2 regions of the Paenibacillus sp. MER 180 genome follow, and region 1 is predicted to be linked to the other one. Evidence: a T-box and tRNA genes for the amino acid it is inferred to sense, from the RefSeq annotation. Region 1 holds a T-box; the other holds one or more tRNA genes.
The links. A T-box is a leader RNA that pairs with one kind of tRNA and senses whether it is charged. The one in region 1 lies ahead of argS (arginine--tRNA ligase), so its partner is inferred to be a tRNA-Arg.

Region 1 (3,216 bases):
CTTCTTCATGTGAGGCATGCCTTCACTTCCATGCTCTACTTCCTGTACAATAGACAGTAATGGAGCAAAGCGCGAGGAGGAGAAGATATGATATTAACTATCCAGGAACGGGATGAGATGTTATCTCAGCTCAATGACAACCAACGTGAGTTCCTGAATCACTATCTCGTTCGCTCTCGCCGCACGGCGTTCGCCAATGCGATGGCGAAGGAGAAGGGGCATCATGTTCCAGATCATGCGGCACCAGAGGACATCGAGGCGCTGTTAGATGATTGGATTTATACGGGTTATAAAGATGCGGGGACGATAAGTCCAGAGCTGCGATGCGAATGCGGCCGTTCTCTTCGATATCAGCATGAGGTGAAAAACCGGAAAACAGGTGAGATCAAAAAATTCGGCATTGAGCACTTGAAGGAGCACTTAGGGATTGATGCTGCAATCGTGGCGACAATTAAGAAGGGATTCGAGGCCATTGATTATGAGCTTGATGAGATCTTATTGAAAATAGCCAACGATTGGCGACCTGCTCCAGATGCCTATTCTGTGGCAGATTTGCCTGAACAGCTACAACGGCAATTGTCGGTTGGACTGCCCTTGTTGGACAAGCAGATCAATATGCTGCGACGCAAGCCGGTGGTGAGGAATTCTTCACCTTCGCCTAAGACAAGCGAGCCTAGCGCAGCTCCTGCACCTGCACCTGCTCCTGCACCGATTCTAGAGGAGTTCGACTTATGGTCGTGGACGGAGCCCGAGCCTGCTGCTGTGGTTCAAGAAGTAGTTAGTAATGCTGAGAATGGGCTTACTGCTGCTGAACGGGCGGCCGTGAAGCAATATGTGGAGACCGGTGTTGGCAGTGCAAGAGTGATCAGTGAATTGTTAATACGTGATCATGGAACGCCAGATCGCCGCTATATAACAGGCAAGCCTCTAATCTATCCGGATGTATGCCAATTTATTGAGCAATCTTATCTAGATATTTCGGTCGAATTGAATGGAACTGAGGATCGCAAGTATACAATGCGGTAATCGAAGCTGGACGGATAGTAGTAGAATGAGACTTGTATTCGATGTGAATCACTACTGGCCATGACGTTACGTACTCGAATGGCGGCAGAGTAAGGAATATTTTTCTGAAATAATACATGTAATAGGTTGATTTTTCCTAATTGTTCTGGATATAATGTGTAAAATGAAAATCGACGCAACAACGATGAACGGGAGAGTACTCTGCACAATCCGTGCTGCAGCGAATCGGGATGGTGGAAGCCGATACGGAATGAAGAGGAAGCGGACCCGGGAGTTGGCTCTGTGAACTGCCTTATATGGGGACGTAGGGGAGCCCGGCGACAGCCGTTATTTATCGAGTGGACTCTTTTCGGAGCAGCAAGCTTCCGGGTAGGGTCAAGTAGAGTGGTACCACGGGGATTCAAGCCTCCGTCTCTTTGTAGACGGGGGCTTTTTGACGTGTTGCGAACCGTAACCAACAACAGGAGGAGAACGAACTTATGCTAAAAGAAATTGCCGCGCAAGTGCTAGAACCTATTATGAACATGAACGGGGCAGACATCGAACGTGCCTTGGAAGTACCTCCGCAGAGCGAGCTCGGCGACTTGGCGTTCCCTTGCTTTCCACTGGCGAAACAGTGGAGACGTTCTCCACAACAGATTGCGGTGGAGCTTGCTGAACGCATTAATCAAGAGAGCGATAACATTCGGATGCGAGCGGAAGCCTCTGGTGGATATGTGAATATAAGTTTTGATCAGGATTACTATGGCGAGGCTTGTCTTGCTCGCATGCAGGAGCCGTTTTTCGGCAAGCTGTCGATCGGAGAGGGGCAGCGTGTCGTTATTGATATGTCGTCCCCGAATATTGCGAAGCCGTTCAGTGTCGGTCATCTGCGTTCTACGATGATCGGAAATGCGCTCGCTCACCTGTATGAAGCAGCAGGATACGAGGTGTTGAAGGTGAATCACCTTGGGGATTGGGGTACCCAATTCGGCAAGCTGATTACGGCTTATAAGCTGTGGGGGGATGATGGTACGCTGCGCCAAGATCCAATCCGTGAGAGCTTGAAGCTGTATGTCAGATTCCACGAGGTGGCGGAGCAGCAGCCGGAGCTGGAAGACGAGGCGCGCGAATGGTTCCGCAAACTTGAGGCGGGCGATGCAGAGACCGTACAGCTGTGGACGTATTTCGTTAACGCAAGTATGGTCGAATTCAATCGCATGTACGAACGACTCGGCGTTCACTTTGACCACGTTCTTGGCGAGAGCTTCTACAATGACAAGATGGATGCGGTCGTCGCTCATTTGCAGCAGCTTCAATTGCTCGAAGAAAGTGATGGGGCGATGGTCGTTCGTTTGGATGATGAGGGTATGCCGCCATGCCTGATTTTGAAATCAAACGGAACAACAATTTACCCGACACGTGATTTGGCAACGGCTATCTATCGTAAGGAAGTTATGAAGGCTGACAAGCTGATTTATGTAGTTGGCGCGGAGCAGCAGCTGCACTTTCAACAGGTATTCGCTGTGCTTGGCAAGATGGGATATGAATGGGCACAGGAATGTACGCATGTACCGTTCGGGTTGATGACATTTGAAGGGAAGAAGATGTCTACGCGCAAGGGCAAGGTTATCTTCCTTGATGAGGTATTGAATGAGGCAGAGAATCGCGCGCTGCAAATTATCGAAGACAAGAATCCATCTCTGCAAGAGAAAGCCAAGGTGGCATCGAAGGTTGGGATTGGTGCGATCATTTTCGGTGACCTGAAGAGCAGCCGTATGCTGTCTGTTGACTTCAACCTGGAGGATGCGCTGCGCTATGAAGGCGAAACCGGCCCTTATGTACAGTTCACACTCGTCAGAGCGAAGAGCTTGCTCATCAAAGGGGGATGGACGTCATACTCTGATTGTCCAGCGGATACTGGGGTGCTTGGCAAGGATGCATCTGAGTGCGCAGGTGAACAATCGAGCATGAAATCAACTGCGGCGGGAGGAGTAAGTCAAGAAGCATGGATCTGCTTGAAGTCTCTCAGCAAGTATGAGCGTGCTCTTCAGATGGCGGTGGACAGCAATGAGCCGTCCATCTTCGCTAGGTATTTGCTTGATGCAGCCAAGCAGTTCAACCGTTATTACCATCAGGAGCAGATTCTGGTGGAGAATGAGATCGAGCGTCGCCACAAATTGCGTATCGTCGCAGCGGTGGCACATGTGC
Region 2 (3,216 bases), on a different contig from region 1:
CGCATTTAGCGTTTGGTCATGGTATCCACTTCTGCCTGGGGGCCCAACTTGCACGGCTGGAAGCGAGGATAGCGTTGAATGCAATGCTCGATCGTTTCCCGAACTACCAATGTGATCATTCCAAGCCGTTGAAGCGCATCCAGAGCGAGTTTATGTTCGGTTTCGAGTCAGTGCCAATCATTCTTACCTAAGTAAACCTAGCTTTTCGTTATTCATGTCAGTTGAAATAAGCAATAAAAAACAGCCTCTCTACATGCAAAATAGATCGCATGAGAGAGGCTGTATCACGTTTACTGTTTACTCTTTGCCAAGAACCTTATCAACCAGACCGTATTCATACGCTTCTTGGGCAGACATGAAGTAGTCGCGATCCGTATCGCGCTCCACGCGCTCAAGTGGTTGACCTGTGCGATCCGCCAAAATTTTGTTCAACGTGTCGCGCATCTTCAAGATGCGCCGTGCGCGAATCTCGATATCGGACGCTTGCCCTTGTGCTCCGCCAAGCGGCTGATGAATCATAATTTCGCTGTTCGGCAGGGCGAAACGCTTGCCCTTGGCACCTGCATTAAGCAGGAACGCTCCCATGGAAGCTGCCAAACCCACGCAAATCGTAGATACGTCCGGCTTGATGTGCTGCATTGTATCGTATATGGCCATGCCGGCTGAGATTGAACCGCCTGGGCTATTGATGTACAAATGAATATCCTTCTCCGGGTCATCTGCAGCCAAGAACAACAGCTGGGCGATAATCGAATTCGCCACGAGATCGTTCACTTCTGTTCCGAGGAAGATGATGCGATCCTTCAACAATCGAGAGTAAATATCATAGGATCTTTCGCCACGATTCGTCTGTTCAACAACTACGGGTACATAACTCAAGATAACCCCTCCTAACTAATATCATTACACATTCAATATAAAGGACTTGAAACAAAAAGTCAAAGATGGTCAAACTATGTAGAGAAAAAAACATCTATCGTTTCGCTTCTGCAAAATTCAAGATGTTACTTCCGTGCTTATTCACCTAAATGTATGCGTAACGTAGCTTCTTATCCTGTACCAAATAAGGACAGGAGTGTAAATGGCGCGCCCGCAAGGAATCGAACCTTGATCTCAGGCTCCGGAGGCCTACGTCATATCCATTGGACCACGGGCGCATTCATACAAGAGCAAAATTTATTATATAAGAAAGCGTATAACAAAGTCAAGTGAGCGCCACTGAATATTTATTTTAAAATGGGAAGTTTGGAAGTGCCCACTGATTAGTGGGATACAGAGATGATTGTATTGGCACCGCAGAAAGGATCCTTCGACCATAATTAAGGTTTTAACTTTTAAGGAGGGAACGGTTGAATTCTTTCTATAATAAGTGGACGGTGCCGAATAAGGTGGATGTTGCCCGATCTAAGTGAGCAATGTCGATGGCTAAACTACATGGGGACGTGGAGAGCGAACAGGATGTGAAGGAAAGCTCAAAACTTTTGTAAACACAGGTACGAGCAGGGCATGATGTCCGTCATTAATGTCTATACTGAGGAATGTCTAAAATTTTTGCGAAATATGTATTAACTTGTCGCATTTTGGGTTAATTACATCATAGGCATTCGTATGCCCTTCTGGATATGTTGTCTGATAATGAATAACTTCGATATTGCTTGCTTATTATAGAAGTTGTTTATAGGCGGAAAATTCGCGGTTTTGGGCGCAAAATCAGGGGTTCAGGATACTTGCAAGTTGCTGCGTTATTCGGTAGAATAGTGGTGGGACAAAAAATGTAGAGATGGGACGTTTTTAGTCCAATGGTTGCTTATGGGAAGCAGGAGTGGAGAGAATGCGTGAGTGGTTAGAAATACAGAAGCGACTTCTACCTGAACTCATTGAACTGTTGAAGAAGCGTTACACCATCCTGCATCAAATCATGTTGTCCGACTCCATTGGGAGAAGAACGCTGGCAACGTCATTGCAGATGACCGAGCGTGTGCTCCGTGCAGAGACCGATTTATTGAAGGCGCAAGGCCTGATTGATTCGGATAACACGGGTATGCGAATCACTGATGAAGGCCGGCAACTTGTCCGGAAGCTGGAATCCGTGATGGGCGAATTGCTCGGGATGCGCCAGCTGGAGGAGAGTATCCGCCAAGCATTCGGTTTGAAGCAGGTCATTGTCGTACCCGGCAATTCGGATGTATCGCCTGCCGTGAAGCAAGAACTCGGGCAAGCGGCTTGTAGAGCGCTCAGCAGCGTAATGGACAAGGAAGATGTCGTGGCGGTGACAGGCGGCTCCACATTGGCTGCAATGGCAGATCAATTGACGAGTTCATCACCGTTGAAAGGCAATTGGTTCGTACCCGCACGTGGGGGACTTGGGGAGAGCTTGGAATACCAAGCGAACACAATCGCATCCACGATGGCGAAGCGCGTAGGCGCTCAGTATCGGCTCTTGCATGTGCCGGATTTGCTGAGTGAGGAAGCGTACCAGTCGCTTAAGCAGGAACCGAACATCCAAGACATTTTGCGAGTAATTCGCCAAGCACGCATTGTCGTGCATGGCATTGGAGAAGCTCTCGTTATGGCGAAGCGCCGCCGTGCGGATGAAGAGACGATCCAGCAGCTGCTCGAAGAAGGGGCGCTTGCAGAAGCTTTCGGGTATTATTTTGACCGAGACGGGCATGTCGTTCATACGATGCTAACACTGGGCCTTCGCCTAGAGGACATCTCTCGTATGGAGGTAGTCATTGCCATTGCTGGAGGTCAGAGCAAAGGCGAATCGATTACTGCAGTGCTTCGTGCAGGACACGAAGACATTCTCGTTATTGATGAAGCAGCAGCAGTTGAAGTATTGAAACATTGTGGTCTCGATGTGCCTTACAGGCCGTCTTGAGATATATAAAAAAATTGCGAAGGAAATGGGAGGAATCATCAATGGTTAAAGTTGGTATTAACGGCTTTGGTCGTATCGGACGTAACGTATTCCGCGCAGCATTGAACAATTCAGAAGTAGAAATCGTTGCAATCAACGATTTGACAGATGTAAACACTCTGGCTCACCTGTTGAAATATGACACAACTCATGGCAAATTCGAAGCTACAGTAGAAGCTAAAGAAGGCGCTTTGGTTGTTAACGGCCGCGAAGTGAAAGTATTCGCTGAGCGCAACCCTGAGAACTTGCCTTGGGGCGCTAACGGCGTTGAAATCGTTGTTGAGTCCACTGGTATC

Region 2: it encodes a tRNA-Arg, which carries the amino acid that the T-box ahead of argS (arginine--tRNA ligase) is inferred to sense. The anticodon was not compared.

The regions. Positions count from the first base shown of each region.
Region 1 covers NZ_JAMAVT010000009.1:31,321-34,536, reverse strand. Annotated here, with positions in the region: gene M3661_RS15755 (DUF3895 domain-containing protein) at 88-1,026, shown strand; T-box leader at 1,202-1,445, shown strand; gene argS (arginine--tRNA ligase) at 1,506-3,216, shown strand, end outside.
Region 2 covers NZ_JAMAVT010000026.1:43,755-46,970, forward strand. Annotated here, with positions in the region: gene M3661_RS27305 (cytochrome P450) at 1-191, shown strand, start outside; gene clpP (ATP-dependent Clp endopeptidase proteolytic subunit ClpP) at 298-879, opposite strand; tRNA gene M3661_RS27315 (tRNA-Arg) at 1,083-1,157, opposite strand; gene M3661_RS27320 (sugar-binding transcriptional regulator) at 1,832-2,881, shown strand; gene gap (type I glyceraldehyde-3-phosphate dehydrogenase) at 2,923-3,216, shown strand, end outside.